One region of the Bacillus sp. GW823-FHT06B01 genome, then DNA from elsewhere that is predicted to be linked to it. Evidence: predicted binding sites of a transcription regulator. Region 1 holds the regulator's gene; each other region holds the start of a gene.
What was found. Region 1 encodes LexA, which represses DNA repair genes until DNA is damaged. Its sites were predicted from a motif close to CGAACATATGTTCG; they were not measured.

Region 1 (10,094 bases):
TTTCGCCTTCGCCTCTAACGTATCTGCATTTTGAGAAGGAACAAATTGTACATTTAACGTCTTCGGTACATAACCTTTTTTCGTATCTTCAGTTTTACTTGCACTAGATTCCTTTGTTCCACAGCCACTTAATAATCCCGCCGCCAGTACAACTGTCGTGCTCATTGCAAAAACTTTTTTCAACATATTAAAGCCTCCATTTTTATTGTTATAAATTACCTTCCGTAAACATGAAGAAATATATCACACATTTTTATTAATAATTGCTTATTTACAGAATCTTTACACATTCTATACATTCTCATTAAAATTCTCTTCATATATTTGATATGCTTAACTAGTAGATAACAATAGAAAAGGTGAATGATATTGAATCAAAAACAAATTGTAACTTTAAACATCTTATTAACAAGTGATATACACGGTACTGTTTATCCAATTCACTACCAAGATAACTCCAAAGCTGAAATTGGTTTAGCTAAAATTTCTACTCTTATAAAAAAAGAACGTTCCCAAAACAGAAACGTTCTTTTAATTGATAACGGTGACTTCATACAGGGAACACCCTTTACTTATCATTACGCTACATATGCAAAAGATAAGCAAAATCCAATGTCCTTATTAGCGAACTATTTACGTTATGATGCTGCAGTTATCGGGAATCATGAATTTAATTATGGAATGGACGTATTAAATCATGCTATTTCTACTGCGAACTTCCCGTATCTATCAGCAAATATTTTAGATACCGACAGAAAAGAACCTTATTTCGGGAAACCATATATAATAAAACATATTGAATCAAATATAAAAATTGCTATTTTAGGGATAACAACGCATTACATTCCTAATTGGGAACAACCTCATCACATTCAAGATCTACAATTTGAAGATGCATTAGAAACAACAAAAAAATGGGTTTCTTACATTCGCGAACAAGAACAACCAGATTTACTAGTCGTAGCGTATCATGGAGGATTTGAACGCGATTTACAAACCGGGGTACCGACTGAAGTTTTAACAGGTGAAAACCAAGGTTATGCAATGTGCTATGAAATTGAAGGCATAGATATTTTACTAACAGGCCATCAACACCGGGAAATCGCTCACACCGTAATAAATGGTGTAACAGTTTTACAGACTGGATGCAATGGACACTCCGTCGGAAAAATAACAGTAACATTCGAGAAAACAGAACAAAAATGGGTAAAAAAAGAGAGTTATTCACAATTATTGCCCGTGCGAGGAATTGTGGCGGACCAACATATGCTTTCCTTGGTTACCGATTATGAAGAGAAAACACAAAATTGGCTCGATCAACCTATTGGACTAATCTATGGGGATATGCAAATTTCAGACGCTATGCAAACTCGTTTGCAAGACCATCCTTTTATTGAATTCATAAATAAGATACAGATGGATATAGCTAATGTTTCTATTTCTTGTACAAGCTTATTCCATAATACATCTCCAGGTTTCCCTGGTCATGTAACAATGCGTGACATCGTTTCTAATTATATTTATCCAAATACATTAAAAGTAATTAGAATAACTGGAGCAGATATAAAAAACGCCCTTGAACTTTCTGCTTCTTATTTCACATTACATGCAGATGGAACTATCATTGTAAACCCTACCTTCATAGAACCGAAGCCACAACACTATAATTACGATATGTGGGAAGGGATTTCGTACGTATTAAACATTTCCAAACCTATTGGCGAGAGAGTAGAATCTTTACAGTATAAAGGCGCTCCTCTTCATATGAATGAAGAATATGACGTCGTTATGAATAATTATCGCGCAAGCGGCGGAGGAAACTTCTTTATGTTTCAAAATAAGCCCGTAATAAAAGACATACCAACAGATATGTCTGAACTTATCGCTAACTATATATTGAAGCACAAAAAGATAGAGGCATCAGTCAACAATAACTGGAAAGTTATTAAATAACCGATATAATAAATAAAAAAGATGGGCTTCGCCCATCTTTTAGTTTAATTTTGCATTATCTTGCTTTTTTAAAGCCTTTAATTTCGCCGGTGTAACATCAGTACCTTCTTCGTTAACAACTTTAATTCCTTTAAGTTCGTTTAACATATTTTGACGAAATCCTTTTAAATATTGTTCACGTAGCGATTGGCGCTCACGTTGTTCTTCTTCAGTTAAGCCTTCAGCTTTTGCTTTTTTCGCTAAGAAGTTAATGCGTTCAATGAGTTCGTGACTTTGCATCTCGAATCCCCCTTTTACTCAAAACTGATTATTATCATACAATAGTTAGTCCTCTTTATCAAGCAATTGCTTTGTATATTCTACATATCTACGATGTACAGTCGCTTTTGAAACATTATGACCAAAGCCGCGAAGCGTTGCCGCAATTTCTTCGAAAGTAAGTTCACTCTTGCGCAAACGTACAATTTCCTCAATCGGCACTTCTTTCTTCTCTCGTCCTACGCTTAAATGACGATTCTTCAAATTATTTTCTGGACGATAACCTTTTTCTACTGCACGTTGCATACCACGTTTAATTTTCAAATTATGAATCTTTCTTTGATACTCTTCAACAATCCCAATTATATCTAGTACCATCGAATCAGAGTCAGAGAGTTCTAATTCTCCATTATGCGTATGCGTATATACTTTTATTCCCTCTTTATGTAAACAGTGCATTAATGCAATCTTTGCATTCCCTCTACCAAGCCGCGTTTCATCTTGTATGAGAAGTACATCAACTTGTTCATCGCGAATTGTATCTAGCACTTCTAATATGCCATCACGTTCAATTGTATAACCACTAGCCTGCTCCTCAATCACCTTTACAACATTCATTTGATAGCGCTCAGCTAAATGCAATAATTCATCTTTTTGACGCAATAATGATGTTTCCTGTTCTTCTTTTGTTGTGCTCACACGTGCATAAATAATTGCATTCATTTTGAACCCTTCTTTCTCACTATATTTTCCTTATAGTGTATCATAAATTCGTCTTTCGTTCGAACTTATGTTTGTAGAATGTTTTTTCGCATGTTATACTTATTAATAAGAAAAATGAAAGAAAACGAGGTGTTAGAAAACATGGAAAAGTTAACGAAACGCCAGCAAGACATTCTCGACTTTATTAAGCTAAAAGTACAAGAAAAAGGATATCCACCTTCCGTACGTGAAATCGGTCAAGCAGTCGGCCTCGCTTCTAGTTCTACAGTGCACGGACATTTATCACGACTAGAAGAAAAAGGATATATTCGACGCGATCCAACAAAACCACGAGCAATTGAAATTTTAGGTGACAACCGAATGGATACAGAGACACAATCTGTTATTCAAGTTCCAATTATCGGAAAAGTTACTGCTGGATTACCTATTACAGCAGTTGAAAGTGTAGAAGATCATTTCCCACTTCCAGCTAGCATTGTCGCTGGAGCAGACCAAGTATTTATGTTACGTATTTCCGGAGATAGTATGATTGAAGCTGGTATTTTCGATGGGGATTTAGTTGTTGTTCGCCAACAACAGTCTGCATACAACGGTGAAATTGTAGTCGCTTTAACAGAAGATAACGAAGCAACTGTTAAACGTTTCTATAAAGAAAAAGACCATTTCCGTCTACAACCGGAAAACTCTTCATTAGAACCTATCATTTTAAAACAAGTGTCAGTTATCGGAAAAGTAATTGGCGTATATCGTGATTTACATTAAGAATAATAAAAGAAGATAATTACCTTATTTATATACGGTAATTATCTTCTTTTTTTGTATTTTGATAGATTTCCATACATTTTATTTCTTATGAACGAGTTTCAATCGTCACATCGCCAGCAGCTGTTTTACCACTAATCTTTTTACTACCATTGCCAATTGTTATATTTTTATTTTCTTCATTAAAAATCATTACTTCGCCAGCAGCACTTTGCCCCGTTATAACTGCATCTTGTGGTTTTTCTAATAAAGTAATATCTACATCCCCAGCGGTTGAACTTGCCTCTACATCATATTTAGGATCATGATCCATAATATGCACTTCCCCGCTAGCCGACTTCACAGTTACTTTTCCTATTACCTTCTTAAAGCTCACCTCACCAGCTTTTGAAGATCCTTCCACACTTTTTGCTGTGACATTTTTCAAATCTACTTCTCCAGCGAGTGTCCCAACACTTACACAGTCACTTTTCACATCACTTATTTCTATTTGTCCAGCTGATGAATTTATTTTTATCTCTTGGTATGAACGTTCAGGCACAAGGAGAGTTATTGTAGACGTTTGAAATCTAAAATCGTAAAAAGAAAAATCAAATGAAGCACCTTTTTCTCTTTCCCCAATAATTTTTAATGTGTCACCATCTTCAGCAATACGAACCTCGTGTTTACGTACATCTCCTGATTGCTTTACATAAAAAGAAGAGTCGGGAGATTTTTGGACAACAATATCCCCAGCATCTAACTTAACTTCTATATTTTTTAGTGTTTCGTTTTTAATTACGTCTTCTTTATTTCCTTCTTCTGCAGTTTGCACGGCTTTTTCATATGTTTGTGAAATCCCTATTACTCCAATAATGATACAAGCGATAGCTACTAACAATATTTTCTTCATCATCTACTCCCCTTTTATCATTTTGAAGTTCCATAGTACATAACGTACGCATAACTTTTTAAACCAATTCGTACTATAATAAGCGATAATACATAACAACAAACCTACCCCAACAAACGTTATACTAACGAATAAATCCAACCATATAAAAGTACCCATAAATACTTTTCCAATAACGAAAAATGGTGTCACTACACTAGCAATTCCACCGAGCCAGAAGGAAAATATAAAAGCAATAATTGCAACTAACGGGCCTAACACAATAATAAAATTAAACAAACTAAGTCCAATCGCTGCCATAACAGCCCTTGTTATATTGGTAGTTGATGGGTCCTTTTTCATTTCGTCAAAGCGATACAAAGCAAGTAAGTCTTTTGCAATTACTTTCGGAGAGCCAAGGCCCTTTATTATTTCCGATTCAGTTTTTCCTTCTTCTATTCCAAACTGAAAATGCTCTTCATAATCAAATAAAATATCTTTCCTCTCTTCTTCCGGTAACTTTCTAAGATGACTTGATAATTCTTTAAGAAACTGTTCTTTACTCATCCCATTCCACTCCTTCAATAATTTCTTGTACGCCTTTTGCAAAATCACGCCACTCCGTTACTAACAAATTCAGTTGCGTTTCCCCTTGCTCAGTTAGTTGATAATATTTACGAGGCGGTCCCTCTGTAGATTCTTTTAAATACGTTTGAAAATATCCTTCTTTCGTTAAACGACGTAATAAAGGATACACTGACCCTTCCGATATTAAAAATTTATTTGAGATTTGCTGAACAAGTTCATAGCCGTAACAATCTTTACGTTTCACAAGTGCTAAAACACACAGTTCTAACACGCCTTTTTTAAACTGAACGTTCAAGGTCAATCCCCCTTTCTCATTTCAGTACTATTCAATACACGGTACCCATTATATCCATAATATACCACTTAGTATTATTCATTGCAAGGTACTCATTTATATTTACTCCCTAAATTTAGAAAACGTACAAATAAAAGCCTGAATAATGCCCTGTTATAACTGGCCATCACTCAGGCTTTTATTCGATTCGAACTGTATGAATACAAAAATTCATTCACTCTTTCCTCTCTAAGAACCAACTTCCATTTGTGACCCTAACAAACTTCGAAATACACCTTTTCTCTCTTTAGCCAATTGATTAAATTCACCTTTTTGGACAATTTCACCTTTTCCTAAGACAATAACTTGATCTGCATTGCGTATAGTAGATAAACGATGCGCAATCACAATAATTGTCATTGTTCCTTTCAACCTTTCTATTGCTGATTGGATTTTCACTTCATTTTCAGTATCTAATGCACTCGTAGCCTCATCTAATACTAAAATCGACGGTTTTCTTAAAATAGCCCGCGCTAGTACAAGTCGTTGACGTTCACCACCTGAAAGCCTTACTCCTCGATCCCCAATCAGTGTATCAAGCCCTTTAGGAAGCGTTTGTACAAATTCAGCGGCGGCCGCAAAATTTAATGCAGACCAAATTTGTTCTTCACTTGCATTTGGCTCAATCATCAATAAATTTTCTCTTATGCTTGCATTAAATAAGAAAGGATCTTGTGGTACATAACTAATAGCCCGCCTTAATGACAATAAATTATCAGTTGTAAGGGGCGTACCATCTATTAACACTTGACCTTTTTCTGGCTGGATTAATCCCATTAATACATCAATTAATGTACTTTTGCCTGCACCAGAATGCCCCACAATGGCCGTCATACTGTTTATTGGAATTTGCACATTAATATTTTGAAGTGCGTATAAAGATTCTTGCTTATTATAACGAAAGTAAACATCCTTACACTCCATACCTTGTTTTATACGAATCGGCTCTATATGTTTTTGTTGATGTATATCCTGCATTTCAATCGCTTCCTTACATTCCTCTTGCAACTCCCATAATGACTTAAAAGCAGGAATACTTGCAGCCAGTTGTTCTAAATTTGATTGAATCGTCATGAATCTTGGCCATAGTCTGGAGAAAATGAGGATGATTAATAGTAATTGGGTGGGTTGCGCTTGAAACATACTTACTGATAATAATAAAAAAAATGCAATTAATATAGCCATTGAAACTTTATAAAACAATTGAGAGTTCGATCTTATTCTCATATACTCCATTTGCTCATTACTCATCTTTTTTGTTATAGATTGTAACCAATCTAAACGTGATGCTTCCAAAGTATTACTCTTTATATCTTTAATTCCATTAAAATGATCTGTTATACCAGAAAGATAGTCTTTTGCCAATTCTGAGGTCTTACCGCCTAGTATTCGTGCTTTTTTTATAAAAACACGAGAAGCTACCAAGAATAATAAACCAAAGACCAAAACAAATATAGTTATTTGAGGAGATAATAAAAACGCAATCCCCACCTGTATAAATGTAAACAGAATAGCAGCTAACAATTGTAAAATTAAATTAACCCCATAACTTACACGAGCTAATTCTGTAGTTAATATATTTATTAGATTTGTTTTCCTTTTCTCTAAAAAAAAACTCCACTTTGCTTTTAAAATCATACTATATGTTTCTAGTCTTAATTCTCTTATAAAAGCTTGTTGCGTTCTCGCATCCCTTAGCGTTATATTTCTTTGTAGTAAATTTTGACCTAACACTATTAGTATATATATACCTAAAATAGAAACTAGACTTGCTGTTTTAGGAAAATCCTGCAAAAACCTAGAGACAGGTGCAATAAAAGTAGTCTCCTCGCCTATATTAATTATTCCAGTCATACTTATCATAGGAATTAATAAAATAATACCTATCCCTTCAAGTAAACTTATTAAAACCATACCAAATAAATTCACATACAGTATGTTTCCCGCCGAAGAGTATAGTTTCTTCATAAAATATATAATATGATTCATCGATGTTCCCCCTATAACAAAGCCAGCTTCTTTGTTTTCCTCCAAAGACATAAAAACGGACGTAGAGGAAAATATAAAAAATGAAGAAATTTAGGTAACGGTAATGTTTTTGCATCAATTGGATAAGGATATAGTTGGCTCATAATATATAAAATTTTTTGCTGATTAGACATTAGTGAAAATAAATATCGACTATGATAGATAAATACTTCTTCAGGGACAGGATCGGTATGCAAGTTTATCATTTGCTTGAAATAAAACAGCGCCTCTTGAGCTAACTGCTTTGAATGTTTTTTCGCTACTAATTCCATCATCCTTTCATCTAGTCGTACACCTAGCAATTGAGCTGCTAAAATTAATGCTTGTCCTCCTAAATGAAGCATTTGATATTTTCTCATTAACTTATGGATCTCACTCCAATTAAGTTCTTGATCGACAATTTTTTTTATATCTACTAACCAGCGTAATCTGGACCAACCATGTCTAGCACCATGAGATACCAAAAATAAAAATAAATCTTCCTTTCCTAACATATATACAGAATTACTCGTAAGGGTACTTTTTCTCTTTCTCCCCCAAAGCTCTTCAAACCCAGGTTCCTTACCCGGTCCGGGGTTTAACCTCCAATGAATTTCAACTTTGATCCGCTTTATTGGATGAAAAAATGTTATATGATGATGCCTCCATTTCCAATCATTTAATATCGTTTGAATATAGTCGTCTTTTACATACCCCTGCTCTAAAAGTAGCATTTCTACTTTTTCTAAATTTTGCATCGGAATTAGAACGTCCAAATCACAGGATGTTCGTAAAGAAATATCCCCATATAAGTCCTGAGATAGTACAGGTCCTTTTAGAAAAATCATACGAATCTCATTTTCATTACATAGTTTATTTATTCGTTCCATTTCAGCACTTAAATAAAGCATTTGAAATGTATTTTTTTTATATTTTCTATTCAAGGTTTGTACAATATGTGAAGGAATTAGTTCCTCATCCACCTGTTTAAGTTTTTGATATATCACCGGATAAACGCGATGATGCACAGCTTGCTCAAGAAATACCTCCCAATCAATATCGGAAAACCATTCATTACTGTAAGTTTGCACTGTTTCGTCATCTTGTAACTTCAAAATTGCAAAAAGAAGTTTCAATTCCTTAGACATGAACTCTACATTAAGACCAAAATCTTTCTCCATTTTATTCTCCTTTAATAATGTCCTCACTTAGCCTCTTTGCAAATGATCCAACGACAGTAAATTTCTTCATTCCTTCTGATCCAGTAACATAAAAAGAACCGCTCCGTAACCATGCATGCGCAATTAAATCCCCATGACTATCCTTAGCAGTTCCTAAATAAAGAGTACTCTCAATGTGACGTTTTTCGAGCATTTTCATCCCAGCTATAGCTTTAACAAGACACTGACTTTCCCAAAAAGTATAACGACTCATAATAGAAATAGCTTCAGACACCTTCTTTAGTGTATCCCCATGTGGCTGAATTTGGGCAACTGATGTTTCGTTCATGTAATCCCCTAAAGAAGGTGCAACTTTGGAAAAGGTAATACTTTTTAGTACACGCGCCCACCCTAAAAAAATAAAAGCCTCTAAAAATAAAAGCTTTGTTTCCATGCTCAGCGATAAAAATACCCTTAACCTTTTCACAATATTCATTAATCCCTTCCTAACAGTTCTCTTGAAATTACGAATTTATCTATTAGATTGATCTTTTATTTGAATTAAATCTTCTTGAAACAAACACTCTAAAAAGGAAAGAACTTGCTCTTCACAATCGCCCCGTTCAATGTTGTACTTTGACAACAATGTACTGACGAGTTCAGTAACCATAATTGGAGTTTTTATTAGTTCCCAAACTTCTCCCCCTGTTTCTCCCAAATTATAATATTTCCCTTTTTGAACATTTAGCATTACTTTTTCCCCATCCATATCACTCACAATATTCTCTTCACTTTGCACAATCTGACACTCTAGAGAAATTCTCTCTGTATACATCATCTATTACTCCTCCTCCGTGTATAGTTTTTAATATAATTGATACAAGTTCATGCGCTGTAAACCTATTATTTGGACGTTTCAAATGAAACATATCTACCTTGTTTATCACATTTGTAGAAGTAGTGAAATGCCACTCTGTCAATTTTAATTGCGTAATTAACAACTTACGAAATGTGTGAAAGAACAATGTACGCAATCGTTCAAGTCCTTCAATTCGAATCAACTCAACACTCTCATCCTCTGTTTTCGTTAACTCAATAACACCAGCAAGAGGTAATGGTTCAGAGAAAAAATGAGATTGTACAGGCACAGCATACTTTGTTTCTCGCTCAAACAATGGATTATAACTTGCCGTTCCCATTCCAAAAGCATTCAAACTCTCCGCCCATAATTTTTGTTGCGGATAAGATGGAATCACAATTGGAGTCTTATCTGACGAAACTGTCACAGCAATTACATCATCACTCAAAATTTTGTATCCTTTACTTAAAAAAGCCGCTGCAAGAGTTGATTTACCTGCTCCTGAATCACCTACAAAGGCATAAACTTTCCCATCAATATTTATTGCACTACCATGTAATGGTAATATTCCCCTTTGGA
Region 2 (10,094 bases), on a different contig from region 1:
AAAGCGGAAGAATATCCGGAAACGATCGTATTTGAGGATGTTCCATACGGATTTTGGGCATATGATGCTATTTTAGATTTAGCTTATAATAAAATTATAGTTGGATACGGAAATGGAAAGTATGGTGTTGGAGACCTTACAACACGTGAGCAAGTGGCAGCTTTAATTTATCGTGTATTTGATATAGAAGAACAAGGGGAATATGAAAACCCATATGGGGATATCGATGAAAACTCAACAAACTTTATTGAAGAGATATTAGCTTTAACGGAACTAGAAATTTTTATGGGAGACGAGCATGGAAACTTTAGACCGAAAGCAACGTTAACTCGTTCGGAAATGGCGCAAGTGCTTACGAATGCTTTTGATTTACAGGCGAAGGGATCTCATACGCTTAATGATGTTTCAGCAAATTCATGGGCAAAGAATGCAATTAGTGCAATACAAACAAATGGTATTACAGCGGGAATCGGAGATAATAAATTCGGCCTATCCATGAAAGTAAAAAGAGAGCAATACGCACAGTTTTTATACAAAGCAATTTTGCATGATATGGAACAAGGACAGCAATAAGGTTTAACCAGTAAAGTAATATTTGAAAAATAATACAAAAAGGTCATTGTTGTATAACAGTGGCCTTTTTTGTATGGGATAAAGCGCGAAAGAAAGGTATTTTGAAAAAAAAACGAAATGAATTTTCAAAAAAAACTTCCTTTTCTGAAGATTTGTTATATAATATAAAACATAAAATCAAATCTGTTATAAAACAGTTTAAGAAGGGGATGCTAATATGTCGACGCAAACTTCACGGGTTACATTGCCCGGAGAAATGTTACCGGCGTACAACGAAATATTGACACCTGAGGCGCTTAGTTTTTTAAAGGAACTACATGAAAATTTCAATGAGCGCCGCATAGAACTTTTACAAAAGCGTGCGGAGAAACAAAAGAGAATTGATGCAGGAGAGTTTCCGAAGTTTTTAGAAGAAACAAAGCGCATACGTGAAGCGGATTGGACAATTGCCAAATTGCCAAAAGATTTAGAGGATCGCCGCGTAGAGATTACTGGACCAGTAGATAGAAAGATGGTTATTAACGCTTTAAATTCAGGAGCGCATCTTTTTATGGCAGATTTTGAAGACTCGAATTCACCAACTTGGGAGAATGCAATTGAAGGTCAAATAAATTTACGAGATGCAGTGCAGGGAACGATTTCATATAAAAATGAAAACGGAAAAGAATATCGTTTAAATAGTAAAACAGCAGTATTAATTGTGCGTCCAAGAGGATGGCATTTAGAAGAAAAACATATGCAAGTTGATGGGAAGAATATGTCTGGTAGCTTAGTAGATTTCGGACTTTATTTTTTCCATAATGCGAAAGCTCTTTTAGCAAAAGGAAGCGGTCCATACTTTTACTTACCGAAAATGGAAAGCCATTTAGAAGCAAGGTTATGGAATGATGTTTTCGTATTTGCTCAAAAATATATCGGTATTCCAAACGGAACGATTAAAGCGACGGTGTTACTGGAAACGATTCACGCTTCGTTTGAAATGGATGAAATTTTGTATGAGCTTAAAGATCATTCTGCTGGGTTAAATTGCGGAAGATGGGATTATATTTTCAGCTTTCTAAAGAGCTTTCGTAAACATAATAAATTTTTACTTCCAGATAGAGCGCAAGTCACGATGACGGCGCCATTTATGCGCGCGTATTCTTTGAAAGTCATTCAAACGTGTCACCGCCGTAATGCGCCAGCCATTGGAGGAATGGCAGCACAAATTCCGATTAAAAACAATCCAGAAGCGAATGAAGCAGCTTTTGAAAAAGTACGTGCAGATAAAGAGCGCGAAGCTTTAGACGGTCATGACGGGACTTGGGTTGCCCACCCGGGACTCGTACCAGTTGCGATGGAAGTATTTAATCACATTATGAAAACCCCGAATCAAATTTTTAGAAAACGTGAAGAAATACATGTTACAGAAAAGGATTTATTAGAAGTACCAGTGGGAACGATTACAGAAGAGGGACTTCGCCTGAATATTAGCGTAGGTATTCAATATATCGCATCTTGGTTAAGCGGACGGGGAGCAGCACCAATTTATAACTTAATGGAAGATGCGGCAACAGCGGAAATTTCTAGGGCACAAGTATGGCAATGGATTCGTCATGAAGGTGGAAAGCTACATGACGGTCGTAATATTACGCTTGAATTGATGGAAGAGTTAAAAGAAGAAGAGCTAGCAAAAATAGAAAGAGAGATTGGTAAAGAAGCCTTTAAGAAAGGGAGATTCCAAGAGGCGACAACGTTGTTTACAAATCTCGTTCGGAATGATGAATTCGTACCATTTTTAACATTACCGGGTTATGAAATTTTATAAAAACGAAAAGGGGATGGAACAAATGAAAAACGAAAGAATTGAGAAATTACAAGAGAGTTGGGAATTAGATACGCGCTGGAAAGGGATTACACGCCCATATTCGGCACAAGATGTAATTCGCCTGCGCGGGTCAATTGATATTGAACATACGTTAGCGCGCCGCGGTGCTGAAAAGCTTTGGGCATCGCTTCATACGGAAGATTACATTAATGCACTTGGCGCATTAACAGGAAACCAAGCGATGCAACAAGTAAAAGCTGGGTTAAAAGCAATTTATTTAAGTGGATGGCAAGTAGCAGCAGATGCGAACCTTTCTGGCCATATGTATCCAGACCAAAGTTTATATCCAGCGAACAGCGTACCTGCTGTAGTAAAACGAATTAATCAAACACTTCAACGTGCGGATCAAATTCAGCATATGGAAGGAAGCGGTGATACAGATTATTTCGTACCGATTGTAGCAGATGCAGAAGCTGGATTTGGCGGACAATTAAATGTATTTGAGCTGATGAAAGGTATGATTGAAGCAGGTGCATCTGGCGTGCACTTTGAAGATCAATTATCTTCAGAGAAGAAATGCGGTCATTTAGGCGGAAAAGTATTACTACCAACGCAAACAGCGGTGCGTAATTTAATTTCTGCACGCCTTGCTGCAGACGTAATGGGAGTACCGACAATTATCGTTGCAAGAACAGATGCGGATGCAGCAGATTTAATTACGAGCGATATCGATCCGGTTGATCAAGCGTTTATTACAGGTGAAAGAACTCCAGAAGGATTTTACCGTACGAAAGCAGGTCTTGATCAAGCAATTGCACGTGGTTTAGCATACGCTCCTTATGCAGATCTCGTTTGGTGCGAAACATCTGAACCAAATTTAGAAGATGCAAAACGATTTGCGGATGCAATTCATAAAGAGCATCCAGGGAAATTGCTTGCATATAACTGTTCACCTTCATTTAACTGGAAACAAAAATTAGATGAAAAAACAATTGCAAGCTTCCAAAAAGAAATCGCATCTTACGGTTATAAGTTCCAGTTCGTAACACTAGCGGGATTCCACTCATTAAACTACGGCATGTTTGAATTAGCACGTGGCTATAAAGAGCGCGGCATGGCAGCATACTCTGAACTACAACAAGCAGAATTCGCAGCAGAAAAACACGGCTACTCTGCAACTCGTCATCAACGCGAAGTAGGAACAGGTTACTTTGATGAAGTAGCTCAAGTTATTACAGGCGGTACTTCATCAACGACAGCGCTAAAAGGATCTACAGAAGAAGCACAGTTTACGAAATAAAAGGAAGGGGCACCTTTTTGAAGGGTGCCCTTGTTATTTTCGGAACGATTCGAGAGTAAATGGAAATACATCAACGGTTTTTCAAATATATCGACTTACCGACAAAAAAGACGATATTATCAAATCCACTCAGCTCTATGATCGCGAATAAACTGCATATCTTTCTCATAATGCTCTAAATGTCCTTCATCAATCATTCTTTGGAAATTCAAGTCACCTTCTTGTGCTTTTCTTTTCATATATGTACATAATGCTTCTAATCGTAGTAACACTATTCCTAAGTAATCTTCGTCCATACTTTTACCGTAGGACTGGACAAACAATTTCACTCTTTCTTTCATACGGCTAGCATGTTGTGCCGATTCATAATGAACTGCCTCACCCGATTCTGTATAATACACTCTACTTAAAGGTACACAAGTATAAAGCGTATAAGCGATATCCCAAATTCTCGGACCAGGAGCAGCAACATCGAAATCAATAATACCTACTGGTTTCTCGTCATGAAAAATAATGTTATATATAGCAAAATCGTTATGGCAAATAACCTCAATGTTATTTGGAGTAAGATCCATCGGTTGCCATTCATCTGATAAGGGAAAGTCACTTACCGCATCATGATAAAGGCGGAGCATCTTTGCTATTTCCTTTAAAACATCATTAGATCGCATATATTCTTTTAACGGATAATTCCCAGCGTCTCCTTCAATAAAGGATAAAATCTCTCTATCTTTTTCATCTACATCTAAAAACTTTGGAGCATGATGAAACCCTTTGTTTTCTAAGTGTTGTAATAATGTATGAATTTTTGCACTACCTGGCTTTAATTCTCGCCGAACAGTATTTTCAGAACGATACACATTTGATACATTTCCCCCTGTAAGCTTTTCTTCGTTGGTGTAGTTTGACATATAATCCCCTCCAATATAACGACTGTACGATTATATTGTAACACTTCAGAACAAGGGATGTAATCGTATTCAAATGATGTTTGTGTTCACTTCATAGTGAAATCCGCACATACTAAAATCAATTATTTACGAATGTACAATCAATTTAATTTGTCAGTTATTTTCAAAAAAGATTGTACATTTCATTTTAAGTATGCTATGATGAAGTCAGTTGAATAGTTAAATTAAGCAATCCATATATTATCAAGTGCCGAAAAACGAACGAGAAAAAGTATGTGAGAACTAGTTTATGTTTCGTGTTTGATAATGTGTGGATTCTTTTTTTATACAGGAAGACTAAAATAAATTGTGTTTTCTTTAGGAGGAAATAATTATGGCAGTAACAGGACAAGTAAAATGGTTTAACAACGAAAAAGGATTCGGTTTCATCGAAGTTCCAGGCGAAAACGATGTATTCGTACATTTCTCTGCAATCGAAACTGAAGGTTTCAAATCTCTAGAAGAAGGTCAAAAAGTTAGCTTCGAAATCGAAGATGGTAACCGTGGACCTCAAGCTAAAAACGTAATCAAACTATAATTTTATAGTTTATTATGGAAAAAAGGGATGGCTGCTGCCATCCCTTTTTTTGTTGTAATATACGATGGAAAAGTATACAAATGAAGTAATACTCGATGTTCGTAGTGGGAATAAAGTAGACCTACACAATACGATTGAAGAAATCTCATTCGCTCGTTTTAGATGAAGAAAAAATAGTCGTTTTTTTTGAAGATGAAGAAGAATAAAAGGCTTTCCGAAATGGAAGGCCTTTTACTCTTCTTTTTCAACCTTTTTCTTCGCGCGTTTCTTACATTCAGGGCATTTCGATTTACGAAAAGGCTTTGCAAAAAATAGTAGAATGAAAAATAAGCCGAATATAATGCTAGCTGAGTTTTTCACGATCACAATGCTACTGTTTTTCATTTGAATCGTTGGTTGCATTTCTTTTTCTTCCATAGTGGACCTCCATTTATTGGATTTTCCTTTTAATTATAGCAAAGTTAATTGTCGTGATGATGAAAAATGAAGAAGCAGTTGTAAATATTTATAGGTAGTATATATGCATTTGTATAGGTTTTAAATTATGGAATCACTATATAATTATTTTATAATTTGGAAGATGTTTGATAAATGATAAAGTATTGTAAAAAAGCGGAATCTGTAAACCTATTCCTTTTCGTAGATGCTAAAATTATATATGCAGCTGCTAATATAAATGGAAAAAAAGGAGACAGTAGAATATGGAAAGTAAAGTAGAACGTTATGTTGAAAACTATGTGGTAAATAAAAATACAATGGCCTTACTTCCTGTTATTCTAAGTGAAAAGAAAATTGTTACACGAGTTGTTGAGAGGGAAGATTCCTTTTTCGTATTTCAAAAGCCTCTAGATATTATAGAAAGAAGTTGCCGCAAGCATGGCTCTAGTTTCTTAGGCAGAAAAGAAGGAACGAAAGAGTTAACTCATATTACACATAAAGCACCGATTGCGATTAGTCCGGCAGATCAACTTTATTTTTTTCCTACTTATTCTTACTCTAGAAAAGAATGCTCTTGGTTGTCTCAGTTTTATATTGAAAGTAATAAAGAGTTAAAAGATGGAAATGTTATTGTTAGATTTATAAATGGCTTTGCTGTGAAATTAGAAATATCAAAAAGTAGTTTTGAAAATCAACAAAATCGTACAGCGAAATTGCGTACTGAATATGAAGATCGTAGAAAAAAACAAGGAAACCCTTGTTTTAAAGAGATTGATCAAAGGGATGAATCGACATTAAGACCGGCTTATGAGAGAGTGTATGTTGTTAGAGAAGAAGATGTGTAAAAAAGGATTTTAGAAGTAGTTTAAAAAATAGTATTGAGTCTTTTAATATATGCGTCTTTCCGAAAAATACATTTCGGAAAGACGCATATATTTTTCGGGAGAATATATATATTTTTATAATATAATATTAAAAGAGATTATATCGATTTCAAATTATAGAATTAAAAAATAGAAAGTGGGTATTAAATATGAAAAAAGCAGCAAGTGCAGCGGGACCAGAAGCTAAACAAGCGTTGCTAGATTTCTTTGCTTTAGGAAGTATTTATTCTGCTTGTTTTGAATAATGATATAGGAGTGAAATATGACTATCATCAGTACGATTTTCTTCTTTAGTTTTTCAGTGTTTTTTGTAATTCGTTATTTAAAATTAAAAAAGATATACGATTTATTAATGATATTTGTAGGTTTGTATGCAGGGCTTATAAATATGAAATTAATGAGTTTAAGTACAACGGTATCATATGTTTTAGATGCCATAGTTATTGTTCTAGTAATTATTTCTGTAATTCTTTTTCTTAAGGATAAAAAGAATAATTAAACGTTATTTATTAAAATTAAATTGAAATTCAAAAAGGACTACTTCAAAATTATAATTTTGAAGTAGTCCTTTTTATTATTTTTGCTTACTAAATTATAAAACTACTAGTTCTTTAATAATTGGAGAGAATACAAAATTAAAGTGTAAGGTTTGTTTTTCATATTATTTTAATTAATTAAAAGGTAGGTGTATTGTTGATATAAAAACCTCATTATGCGCAACAAAGTTGTTTTTGAAAAATATTGAGTGCCACTATATAGTATTTCTTTCTAAATATTGTCGAATATTGATAGATTATCATAGCATAATAATGAAGGAATTCTAATGGAAGATATGGAAACTTAATAATTACATCTCCATATGTCGTATCTACCATTTCCTCTTTCATATAAGCGATGATACAGTAGAGGTAGTACTTAGAGTAAAGGGGTAAAGTGTAGAATGGATTTTCAGACAATCAAAGAGTATTTTTCACCAGAAAATATGGATCATATTGTTGAAAGCTATAAAGCGTTCGGACCACTTCTTGGTATTGGTTTACCGATGATAGAAGCGTTGATTCCGGCATTGCCACTCATCGTATTTGTACTGGCGAATGCTGTTGCATTTGGATTTTGGCTCGGTTTTCTTTATTCTTGGCTTGGATCAGTAATGGGCGCCTTACTTGTCTTTTTCATTATCCGCCATTTTGGCCGAAGTCGTTTCTTTTCTTTTGTAAATAAGCATGAGAGAGTACGAAAGGCAATGGGGTGGATTGAAAGGAAAGGGTTTGCGCCAATTTTCGTCATATTTTGTTTTCCGTTTACACCGTCTGCGCTTATAAATGTTGTCGCTGGTTTATCTCGCATTAGTGTAAAGCAGTTTGGACTTGCGCTCGCGTTCGGAAAGCTTGTGATGATTTTTATTTTAACGTATATCGGTCATGATTTAATGTCATTTATTCATAATCCGGTGAAATCAGTCATTGTAGCAATTGGTATTTTTATTTTATGGTATGTCGGTAAGAAAATCGAAGTAAAGTTAGAACTACATTAAGAATAGTCTTCTTTGTAAAGGAAAGCTTCATTATTAAAGGATAAGGGGAGAAGCTGATGAAGAAAACTTTGAAAAAAGAAGGCATAGAGTGGATACGAACAATTTTAATTGGTGTATTATTAGCTGTATTTTTTCGAACGTTTTTCTTTTCAACGTACGTTGTAGAGGGGAAGTCAATGATGCCGACATTGCAAGATGGCAATATGCTCGTTGTAAATAAGGTGAGTTATCAAGTAGGGGACTTGAACAGGTTTGATGTTGTTGTGTTTCATGCGAATAAAAAAGAGGACTACGTAAAACGAATTATCGGTCTACCTGGGGATCAAATTGAATATAAGCATGATAAACTGTATATAAACGGACAATTCGTGGATGAACCTTATTTAGAGACGTATAAGAAAGAGACAAATGGACGACAACTAACAGGTGATTTTAAACTAGAAGAGTTAACGAAAGAAAAGTCGGTACCACCTGGATATATTTTTGTAGTAGGCGATAACCGACTCGGAAGCTGGGATAGTAGACACTTTGGATTTGTAAAAGCTGATACAGTTGTCGGTAAAGTTGATTTACGATATTGGCCAATTCAAGAGGTGCAAACGAATTTTTCAAAAGGTTGATATAATAGATAGAAGTATAGAAAAAGGCAAACTACTCTGTTTGTCTTTTTTCGTGTCCTATAATACAATTATAGTAGCAAACTAACGTTCGTTATGTAAGTGAAAGGTGGGGTTACATGTCACTTCGATTTGTGATTGGTAGAGCGGGAAGTGGAAAAAGTACACTTTGTTTACACGAAGTGCAAGAAGAGTTAAAGCAGCGCCCAAGAGGGGAAACAATATTATATCTTGTGCCAGAACAGATGACATTCCAAACACAGCAGGCGTTAATTGATAGTGAGGATGTTAGAGGTTCTATTCGGGCACAAGTTTTTAGTTTTTCACGGTTAGCGTGGAAGGTGCTGCAAGAAGTTGGCGGAGCGAGTCGTCTTCACATTGATGAAGCAGGCGTACATATGTTACTTCGTAAAATTGTAGAGTCTCGTAAAGATGGATTATCGGTGTTCCAAAAAGCAGCGGAGCAAAACGGTTTCTTTGAACATCTTGGTAGTATGATTGCGGAGTTTAAACGTTACAACGTGACGCCATCGAACGTATATGAAATGTGGCAACAATTAGATGCGCATAGTAGCAGTGCAGAACAAAAGCTATTAGCGAATAAAGTGTATGATTTACAACTATTATATGATGATTTTGAACGTGCTTTAATCGGGAAATATTTGGATTCAGAAGACTACCTACAATTGCTAGTCGAAAAGCTTCCACAGTCTGAATATGTAAATGGGGCTGAAATTTATATAGATGGATTTCATTCATTTTCACCGCAAGAACTAGAAATTGTAAGACAGCTTATGATTTGCGGAGCGAGAGTTACGATCACGTTAACGATAGATGAAAAAACGTTAGCGCAGCCAGTAAATGAACTAGATTTATTTTATGAAACGACGTTAACGTATGAAAAAATAATACAAGTAGCACGTGAAGAGAAGATAGAAATTGAAAAAACGATTCCGCTTATGGAACAACCACGTTTTCATTCGCAAGCATTAGCGCATTTAGAAACGCATTATGAAGCACGACCAAATGAAAAGTTTCACGGGGAAGCAAGTGTAACGATTAGTACAGCCGCGAATTTACGAGCTGAAGTAGAAGGTGTTGCTCGTGAAATTCGTAGACTTGTGGCGGACGAAGACTATCGTTACCGAGATATTGCGGTTCTTCTTCGTAATGGGGAAAGTTATTACGATGTGATGCGAACGTTATTTACAGATTATAATATCCCGCACTTCATCGATGAAAAACGCCCGATGTCACATCATCCGCTAGTAGAATGTATTCGTTCTGCACTAGAGATTATTAGTGGGAATTGGCGTTATGATGCAGTGTTTCGCTGCGTGAAAACTGAGCTTTTATATCCATTAGACGTAAGAAAAGAAACGATGCGCGAAGAGATGGATGAGTTTGAAAACTACTGTTTAGCGTACGGTGTACAAGGGAAGAGATGGACTTC
Region 3 (10,094 bases), on a different contig from region 1:
TTTGTAATATATAACCGAGGGCTTGTAATGAGCTTCCTACAATTACAAGATCTGATTCAACTTTCTCTTCTCCAATAAATCCTCTTGTCGTCCCAATAGCCGCAGTAAGATTTCCTCCTACTTGAAACCATGCTCCTGTCACTTTTAAACCGCTTGGATTCATTTTTATCACCTATTTAGAAATTTTCTAGTGCTTTTTTCGCCATACACAAATGACATCCTTTATTTCATATTTATTTTCTATATGTAATTTTGTGAATTCTAAAATGTGTTAATCATACAAAAAAGCACCTTTAAGGTACTTTTTTTAGACAAAGCGTATATCACTGAAAATATGCTAATTAAAAGATAGGTATACAATTCAAAATATATTTACATACATTCTGGGCATGTCAATGAAGCTCCATTTTTATCTATTGTTATATTTAATATATATTGAATCGCATGATGTGACCACATTTCAGGTGTGGGTGATTCATTTACATACTGTGGTGCACATGAATACAGCATTGAGGTCCTGATACTTCCGCCCGGATCTAAAGCAACAACAGCCATACCAGAGGGTAATTCAAGTGCCATAGATTTCGTGATACCTTCAATTGCAAACTTTGAGGCACAATATGGCGCAAGCTCAGCTTCTCCCTCTCTGCCCCAACTAGAACTCATATTAATAATCATTCCTTCTTTCCTAGCTACCATCGCTGGGACAAATGCCCTAATTACATTTACTACACCATTTACGTTTACATTCATTATATTTTCGAATTCTTGAGCGGTTACTTTCCACAGTGGCCCATTTTTATTAACAATCGACGCATTATTTATTAACAAATCTGGTGCTCTATTTCTATGAAGTATATAATTTGCCCAACTACTTACTTGCTGGGAGTCTGAAACATCGATTATTTGAAAATCATGTATATTACCGTAATATTTTTTCAATTCTTCAATTTTATCTTTGGAACGTCCACAGCCATATATATTCCATCCCAATTCATGAAATCGATCAACCATTGCACGACCTAATCCTTGCGTCACTCCTGTAATCATTACAATTTTTCCAGTTTCGTTTCGTTGCATGTACCTCTCCTCCTTTATAAAATTTTACACTCTCCCTTTTCATTCAGCCATTTACTAAAGTATCAACTCATTTCATACTTTAGTAGGAGTTTTTATGTAAGCAAAAAGAGTAACCATAACAGTTACTCTTGCTTATATATCAAAAAAATCATTATTTATTTCGTTATTGCTTTTATATTTCAGCTTCTCTTTCCCGCACTTCTCACATCGATACATATAAGCTACACCTAACTTACCAGTTTTAAAATCTTCATTATCCTGCATCTTAATAAAACTATATTTATGTTTACAGCGGGATTCATCCCCAAAAATTTCAAACCATTTTTTCAACATAGAACAGTTCACCTCTATGAATGCTTCTTCATCTATTCTTATTACATACTTTTATTTAAATTCTCAATCTCATTTTGCAACTTTTTGAATTGTTCAAAATGCATAGTGATAGATTGACTGTTACCATAATCAACACTATGCTTCACAAATAAGACACCAGTGTCATGAAAAATTGCTTCCAGTTCTTTTCTGATGGTTACTTTCATTATATGTGCTGTTTTAATAGCCGATAAAATTGCAATTTCATTTAACTTTAATTTTATTTCATTTGGACAAAATGCTTCTTCAACCAAAATAACTTCATTGCTATAAATAAGTGCAACAAGATTACTTGATTTTGCATCTGTTAAATCTACTTTTTTTATAACATTATTCATTACATTTTGCCTCCTTTGATTTCGCATATATTAATTATACAATTGTTTTTTAAAATTAATCGACCTTACATTAATTTTAACATACTTTTATTGTAGGATTAAGCTACACTTCAAACGTTTTACTATTCCACAATTTTTGTTACATGAACCATTTGGACTATAAGACCATATAGTAGTGTTAACAAATGATTGTAAAGCGGGTGAAAACTATGCCCTCAGTTGTAGGGAATTTAGTTGTACAAAATAGTAACGGTTCATTTAACTTAGGCGATTTCTACAACGTTTCTCCGAAAGAAAATACGAAGGCTTATAATGGATCTGGTGCTTCAAACGTTGGTTTTGTTGTCAATACTTTTAATGGCGTGAGCGCGACTAATACGTTTGATTCTGACCTTGCAGATCAAAACCAAGTAGGTACAGCTTAGTCCTATTTTTTCATCGTACTGTTTAGGAATAATAAATTTGTCTATACTATAATCAGGCTGTTACACAGCTATTATTGATTTTTGGAGTACCCTATCTTTTTCTCCCTTTCCCTGGGGCTTAGCAGCTAGTATGAAGCTAGCTGCTTTTTCGTTTCATTTTTTCTGTTCCTCATTTAACAAAAATAAAAAGCTAAAATTTAAATTTCAGCTTCCTTTACGTTATTTCAATAATATCTGTAGTATTAAATACGTAAGTTTTATAAAATGCGTCCGTACATATTACAATGCGCTTTAGCGGGTTTATATGCACTACTGTCATATAACTTGTAAGGATGTAACCATCTTCAAAATATGTCACCAATATTTCTTTCTCAGACAATAATGCCGTTAATAATTTATCAAAAATTCTCTCTTTTGCTTCGTTTGTTAAGAGCGGTTTTTGTACTTTAAACTTCTCTCCAATAACCTTTCGCAAACTTAACAACTGTTCGGACATTACTGTAAATGGAACCCATTCTCTTTCTATTTTCTGCACCTTTACATCATTCATTTCTTTATCTCCTTGATCATTTATCCATTCAATTTCACACATAATGGTACTCAATTATTCTTTCATAATGCTAGGCTCATATTTATCCGGCATTAACAGGTAGTGAAGCTCCTACCTCAAAATCCGCTATATGCGAGAAGGTAAGACAAAAATCAACTGCCCGTAAACGCTTAATTGGTGAAAGCTAATAAATAACGGACGATGAACACCCAACTAATTAAAGTTTCACTTTATTTCTTATTCGTATACTATCTACACATACAAGAACGTTCGTTCTAATTATACACGAACCTACGTTCTTTTGGAATGATTTATATTATATTTTTATCCATCATTTATTTTTTCTTCATCAAGTGAGCTTTTCACTTCTTATATAATAGGCCGTTCACATATCAACAGAAAAAGCGACTTCATACAAAGTGAAGTCGCTTTTTCTAATAACGTATATTTCTATATTTACTTTTCTATCCTGACAATCGTTCTTTCCGGAATACAAATCTCATCTATATTAAAATGATTTATTTTTAATTTTAATTCTCCCACTCGTTCCTGATCTTCATCACCAACCCAACAACTGAATAATTCAAAATAGTCCCCTCATTTAAATAACTTTCCATAATCGAGCATAAAGCTAATAGCTTTTTTTAGCTTCTTTCTTCTCCTTTTCACTTTGCCACTCAACAAGTTCAATGCCCCAGCTCGTTGAAACTTCATACGTGTAACTTGTTTGAAATTGAAACTCTTGTACAATTTCAAGCATACTCTCATCTAAAAAGTACGATCCAAAAACAATTGCATCATTAGAATCTGGATCCGTTAACGGAATTTATACATTGCACCCTATATAACTTGCTAAACTCATTTTTACTCCTCCAATATTCGTATACAAAATACTTTATATGAACATTTATCTACTCGAATATAAAATCCCTGCATAAACTAAAAAGTTTTAATTTTTCAAGTTTATTAGCCAACTATAAATGAAAGCATATATTATAAAGAACGAACTCACAAAATTTAAGGGATTTATAACGAACCACAATTCATTCCTTATGAATTTTTATGAAAAGAGAGCAATTTAAACACTCTCTTTTCGTACATAATGTATAAAACTATTTATAAATAATTGCCCCTTATTATTACATATATTTTGGTTGTACTATTATATGTAACTCCCTCTCTGTTACTGCTTTTTTTGGGTTACGAAAATACTCTAATTCGTATTTTAATACTTCATACTCAACCATCCCAATCTTGATCCCTTTCGTTTCTTTTAAAATAGCTAATAAGTTACTTATATCTTCATCATGCGATTCAAAAACCTTCCCTCCGCCTTCTCTCTGAAAAATTACTTTCATATTTTCTCCTCCTACATAATATATTTATCTATTAAGTAATTCGTTTAAAAGCATTCTTTCTTTATTCTAAAAATTTCATACTAAAAAGAACATCCTTTTTTAGTAGAATGCTCTGCTTTTCACTTCATTTAACATCAATATTTTTTCAATACTATTGTATGTTTCATTCTGCAAATTATGTTTATCCACTTCAATAAAGAAAAACTTAAATCACTTCAGGTTTTAATTGGCCCGCGCCAATCAGACTACATGCAAATAGTGGAATGAAATTAAGCAAACGAAACATTATAATATCAACATTCTATGAAGCATTGATCATTCCAATTTTAAAAAAATACATAAATTCCCATTGTAATTCTTAATATTTAAATGTAATATTATATTGTCTTACTATCTATTTATAACACACACACTAACTAGAAAAGGGAACCTATATAGGTTCCCTTTTCTAATTACAATCATTATTTCTTTTCTAGAAATTCAAATGTATTTTTAAATTCTTTATTATTCACCTTAATATCAGCATCTTTCAATAAATCATTGACTACTTGTTGCTTCCATTTACCTGTCGTGTCTTGTAGTCTTTGCTGTTCTAAATCTTTACGAATATTATCTTTCACTTCATCAAATGGCTTCAATTCTTTTTTATCTGTCACTTTAATAATATGGTAACCGTAAGTTGTTTTTACCGGATCACTTATTTGTCCTGCATCTAATTTATATGCAGCTTCTTCAAATTCTTTCACCGTTTGCCCTGGAGCAAAACCAGCTATTTCTCCGCCTTGTTCTTTTGAACCAGTATCCTCTGAGTATTGCTTCGCTAAAGCTGCAAAATCTTCTCCATTATTTACTTTCTCTTTCACTTCTTTAGCAGTCTTTTCATCTTTCACTAAAATGTGACTTACCTTCATTTCTGGTTTATAGTTATCTTTTACATCTTTTTCTGTGACAGTCGCTTTAATCGCTTTCTCAAATGCGATTTCTGGCTTCATTTTTTCTTTTAATTCATCTTCATTTTTCAATCCAACTTGCTCTAAAGTCGATTTGAAGTTGTCACCCATTTTATCTTTTGCTTCTTCTACTTGTTTTTTTGCTTCCTCATCTGAAACTTTATATTTATCTAGCAACGCCTTACTTAACACCATTTGGTATAAAGTACTTTCCCCATATTTTTGTCTTAATTCTTTACTTAACTCTTTCTCTGTAACATTTCCTACTTTTGATGTTACTACATTGTCTGAGGAACCACATGCCGATAATGCCAATACTACGCATGAAATAATTGTTCCTAAAAATAGCTTTTTCTTTTTCAATTCAAAATACCTCACTTTTATTATTATATAAGAATAACTATACAATGTACTTGTGTTAACAATGTGTTTTCCACATGTAATTCATTTCATTTGAATAAACTATGTATCTTGTTCTTTTTTGTTCAAATATTAAAGGTCATCTTACTATTTATCAGTAAAATGACCCTTTACGTATTCCTATAGATTCTTAATAGTTACATGTTCTTCCAGTATCCAATTATTTTGCCCGATATCTACCGCATTTTTGGCTCTTCCCCACACACGAAAAGATTTTGATCCATCAATATTTCCTTTATAATTTATACATTCAGGCTCTGCATAATAATTCACTCCATACCCAACAGGATATTTTGAAACTGCATAAAACCATTCTACATCAAAATGTTTTACATATACCCACTGTTTATCATTGCCTAAGCAAATCATATCTTTATCTGCGTCTTCCCAATAACCATGTAAGACTAAATATGGATTTTTTTGAGTGATTGTACCTGTAAACTGAGGATTCGTAGGATTTTCATATACGTTTATGCCATATCCATCAGGATATTTTGAAACTGCAATACCAATACCCTTTGATTGCTGTATATTCTCTTTGTTAAATTGAATAGATTGATTTACTTGGTCCGAACCTATAAACCAAGAAAGCGACTTATTTCCTATTAATTGATTTAAATCACATTTCCCAATACCAGGAACATTTCCCGCATCAGTATATTGCCAAATATCACACGGATATGCTGGCTTATTTCCTCCATAACGAGGAATCCATACAAAATCAACTTCAATATTACGTGCTCCAAATGATACATACGTGTGATGCCCCACGTATAGTCCTACTTTTTTCGCACCTAAACGGCGTAATTCATCTATAAACGCTTGTGTTCCCCCTTGCATATCCATCATCGTTTGAATTTCTACGTCCACCACCCAAAACTTAGCAGATTTATCGCCACGACTCCAAAAATCTTGTGCCTCTTTCCTTGCATCAGCAATAGATATAAAACGACAAAATGCATAATTACCAAATGGAATACTGCGTTTCTTCATTTCATTCACATAATTTTGATACATAAAATCTACCGTATTCGAGCCATCTTGAACTCTAGCAATAACTAAATCTAGCCGAGATGCTGCAATATCCCAATCAATAGTTCCATTCCATTTTGAAATATCGATAATATACCCCACTACAATTCATCCCCTTTTTAATATCATATTCAAAGCTTGTCTTATTGAAAGCCCCTTATGCCTAATACTAGCTATCTATAATATAAATAAAGAAAATCTATATTTTTTTCAAAATATACGATCTTTTAATTAAGTTTCTACTAGTTTTTCATAATCTAATCACACCATTAATCTCCATATCATTATCAACTCAACTAAAAATTTCATATTATATATTAATACGCCTTTACAAACTCAACAAAAAACGCAGTATACAATACTGCGTCTTAGGAGCTGATTTCATGGAAAAAAAACCTATCGTGGTCAAAGTTCCACCCAATTCAAAACTAAAAATTACATTTTTCGGCCCTTGTAACGAGGTAATTACAAATGTTTCTATAATTAATCAACTTTCCACACCTAAGTGCCAAACTATTACGCAATATCCAAACTATAAGAAATTTGAAACTGAAGTACAATCATTATCCAGTTGTTAATCCGTTTTATTCATACTCCTTACAATTCGGTTAGCTTCGCGACTTTGGTAATAGACCAACATTACTCATTTCATGCTATTCCATTGATAATCTATTGATTTTTTACACGTTTTTATTAGTCGAGCATATATTATCGTATGGAGATTATCCACTCATAAAACCTATCTTTCTTTAGAGCGTACTTTTTATGTATGCTCTTTTTTTATTTACCTCTCATTCTGTACACATAAACCTGCTCACTTTTATATTTCACGGGCAATCAACCTACCTGCTGCTTATAAACAATTTAATCAATGTGTAATCAACAATACTCCTTTATTTATTATACATTCACTACACTGTTAAATTAGTATATTGATTCAATCATCTTTCATTAATATATTCCCCTTCTAAATTGACCATAAATGTATTAAAATTCTTTATATACTCAAGGAGGTCAAATATGTTCAAGTTGTATCCAATACTACTCATCTTAGGATTTATTTTATTTTTATATAGTGTAATCGTCTTAATATTTTTCCTTTCTATACAATAGCAATACCTACACAAACCTATGTTAAATATGTAATTTCTATATAGTAAAGAAAACGCCCGTAATTATACGGCCCTTTATGTATTTATAAAATAAGATGTCTTTTCTATTCCATAAGACGACTAGCAAATATAATGCCTAAGAACTTTCACAACCATGTTACTCGTTTCGTTGTACGCTTTTTATTACCTGCAGAATATCTAATACTCATAATAAGCTAGCACTTTTAACCTTACATCCTAGCATGTGAAATTCTCCTGAAACAAACTATATTTAACCTATTTACTTATATATTTTAGAAAAACAATAATAATCCCCCACCATTTGGTAAAGGGGATTAACTAAACCTACTGAAAAGTAATATATTCTCTTCGTTATTTTATTGGTGAAGGAAATCTTGCAGCTTCAAAATGAACCGTATTCAAACCATTAACATTTTGAACAATTACTCCAGCAACACTACTCTCAGCAAAAACTTCAACTGAATCCCCTGCTTCTAATTGAAGAATAGACGTTACTGAAACATCATTGTTAAAAAATACACCGGTCCCAAAGAAATCATTATCAATTGCTATTGCTGGATTTCCATTCACACGAATTTCTACTCTAGCTCTGTAATTTACATTAAAATCATTTGGAGAGAATGTTATATTCCCTAATACACTATATACCCCTTTAGTCTTCGGAATAAAAATAGATGTTGCTGCATTATATTCATTCGCTAAATCAAACTGTTCATTTTGAAATAATACTTTAACTGAAGTATTTTCCGGAACAGGTTGATTCATTGTATTAACAGCTCTAAATGCAGACGCCCTTACAAGCTTTTCTTTCTTATCATCACAACAATTCACTTGTACATACTTTCTATCACATTGACTATTTTTTCTAAAACAATCGTGACTTTTCTTTTTGTAATCTTTACAATACTTACAGTAATAATAAGACGTAGTAAGTCCCCCTTTAAATTTATTATTACATACTATGCAATATAGATTAGAATAGCTTGGACAAACTGTTACTATTTTCAATAGAATAAAATATCCCCACCATCTTGGTGAGGATTATTCTTTCTCTTTTGTTTACTCGACTTTATTTAATTGGAGAAGGGAATCTTGCAGCTTCAAAATGTGAGCCGTCTTCTGAAGGACTTAAAACTCCGTCTATGCTACTTTGTGCATAAACCTCAACTTGATCTCCTTCATTCAATTGAATAATCGTCGAAACACTTACTACATTTCCAAAACCTATTGGACCGAAAAAGTCATTATCTATAGCTATTGCTGCGTTTCCATTTACACGAATTTCTACACGAGCTCTATAATTTAAGCTAGGATCGTTTGGAAAGAAACCAATCGTTCCAATAATAGAGTAAACTCCTCTAGTCTTCGGAATAAAAATAGACGTTACTGGATTATACTCATTTGCTAAATCAAATTGTTCATTTTGGAACAATACCTTTACAAAAGTATTGGCAGGAACCGTTTGATTCACCGTATTTCTAGCTCTAAATGCAGATGCCCTAACAAGCTTCTCCTCGTTGTCATTACACTTACTCGTGCTCTTACAACAATCATGCTGTTTCTTTTTATACTCTTTACAATACTTACAGTAGTAATAGCAAGACATACTAGTTCCCCTTTCATGCTTATTACTACATATTATGTAAGAGGGATTCGCAATGTTTGGACGAGCTATTGTTTTAGCACTATACTTGTCGCCTATTTATATACACTTGAGAGGAAAACATATTAATAAAAACACAACCTAGATGTATCGTGCAATCCATTCAAATTTAATGGATTGCACGATACATCTATTTTACTTTCAATACAAAAAAGAGCGAATCTACATTCGCTCTTTCCCACATATTTATGGCCCAAAGCTTACCATCCAACCTAACATAAATCCAAATATAGCAAACAGTAGCATAAAAACAAATAAACTACATGCCCACAATGCATATTTTCGACTTTTGCTTTTTGTGATCATACCTACGACTGAGCACACCACTCCAATACCAACTATTTGTAGAAAACCTTTATCTATAAATGTTTCTTGAAAAAGCAATATAATATTTAAATACAATAACGCTAAAAAGGCAATAATTAATGAAAGAGTCCCCATCCACGTTTCCTGTTTATAAATACGATTCTTTCTTTTTTTTAAGAATGCCAATTCCATAACCTCGCTTCACCTACTTTCAATTTTCTAACTTTTTCGTGGCTCATCAATTTTTCAACTTCTACTTTAGGCCCAGTTACAACCATCCCGTATGTTTTTACCCCATTTTTTTCAAGGAAAGAAATACGCTTTGACAACTCTAATACTTTTGCTCTAGATAGCTTCACTGCTAAATTTTCATGCTTCTGTAATGACTTTAACACCTCAATAAATTGTTCCTCATGAGGTGAATCACTCACAAAAGCACCACTTGGTCTTGAAATCATATCTGCCGG

Region 2: addB (helicase-exonuclease AddAB subunit AddB) is a predicted target of LexA. The motif match lies at 8,722-8,735, and genes of this name have one in related genera.
Region 3: AC1Q8N_RS04825 (YolD-like family protein) is a predicted target of LexA. The motif match lies at 3,052-3,065, and genes of this name have one in related genera.

Annotation. Positions count from the first base shown of each region.
Region 1 covers NZ_JBXAHR010000012.1:34,882-44,975, reverse strand. Annotated here, with positions in the region: gene AC1Q8N_RS28195 (phosphate/phosphite/phosphonate ABC transporter substrate-binding protein) at 1-186, opposite strand, end outside; gene AC1Q8N_RS28190 (bifunctional metallophosphatase/5'-nucleotidase) at 370-1,953, shown strand; gene AC1Q8N_RS28185 (DUF896 domain-containing protein) at 1,993-2,232, opposite strand; gene AC1Q8N_RS28180 (YneB family resolvase-like protein) at 2,278-2,934, opposite strand; gene lexA (transcriptional repressor LexA) at 3,076-3,696, shown strand; gene AC1Q8N_RS28170 (DUF4097 family beta strand repeat-containing protein) at 3,785-4,591, opposite strand; gene AC1Q8N_RS28165 (DUF1700 domain-containing protein) at 4,592-5,134, opposite strand; gene AC1Q8N_RS28160 (PadR family transcriptional regulator) at 5,127-5,450, opposite strand; gene AC1Q8N_RS28155 (ABC transporter ATP-binding protein) at 5,679-7,478, opposite strand; gene AC1Q8N_RS28150 (nucleotidyltransferase domain-containing protein) at 7,490-8,677, opposite strand; gene AC1Q8N_RS28145 (lasso peptide biosynthesis B2 protein) at 8,679-9,152, opposite strand; gene AC1Q8N_RS28140 (lasso peptide biosynthesis PqqD family chaperone) at 9,189-9,494, opposite strand; gene AC1Q8N_RS28135 (aldolase) at 9,445-10,094, opposite strand, start outside.
Region 2 covers NZ_JBXAHR010000003.1:362,800-372,893, forward strand. Annotated here, with positions in the region: gene AC1Q8N_RS15040 (S-layer homology domain-containing protein) at 1-573, shown strand, start outside; gene aceB (malate synthase A) at 791-2,380, shown strand; gene aceA (isocitrate lyase) at 2,403-3,680, shown strand; gene AC1Q8N_RS15055 (phosphotransferase) at 3,800-4,591, opposite strand; gene cspA (RNA chaperone/antiterminator CspA) at 4,965-5,168, shown strand; gene AC1Q8N_RS15065 (hypothetical protein) at 5,400-5,585, opposite strand; gene AC1Q8N_RS15070 (competence protein ComK) at 5,870-6,451, shown strand; gene AC1Q8N_RS15075 (TVP38/TMEM64 family protein) at 7,431-8,024, shown strand; gene lepB (signal peptidase I) at 8,081-8,644, shown strand; gene addB (helicase-exonuclease AddAB subunit AddB) at 8,761-10,094, shown strand, end outside.
Region 3 covers NZ_JBXAHR010000001.1:932,782-942,875, forward strand. Annotated here, with positions in the region: gene AC1Q8N_RS04800 (DUF6944 family repetitive protein) at 1-163, opposite strand, end outside; gene AC1Q8N_RS04805 (SDR family oxidoreductase) at 373-1,080, opposite strand; gene AC1Q8N_RS04810 (hypothetical protein) at 1,213-1,413, opposite strand; gene AC1Q8N_RS04815 (hypothetical protein) at 1,455-1,790, opposite strand; gene gerPF (spore germination protein GerPF) at 2,000-2,215, shown strand; gene AC1Q8N_RS04825 (YolD-like family protein) at 2,430-2,765, opposite strand; gene AC1Q8N_RS04830 (hypothetical protein) at 3,397-3,591, opposite strand; gene AC1Q8N_RS04835 (hypothetical protein) at 3,905-4,123, opposite strand; gene AC1Q8N_RS04840 (peptidylprolyl isomerase PrsA) at 4,585-5,436, opposite strand; gene AC1Q8N_RS04845 (glycoside hydrolase family 25 protein) at 5,614-6,627, opposite strand; gene AC1Q8N_RS04850 (hypothetical protein) at 6,909-7,103, shown strand; gene AC1Q8N_RS04855 (hypothetical protein) at 8,010-8,621, opposite strand; gene AC1Q8N_RS04860 (C1q-like domain-containing protein) at 8,728-9,264, opposite strand; gene AC1Q8N_RS04865 (hypothetical protein) at 9,508-9,819, opposite strand; gene AC1Q8N_RS04870 (anti-sigma factor) at 9,801-10,094, opposite strand, start outside.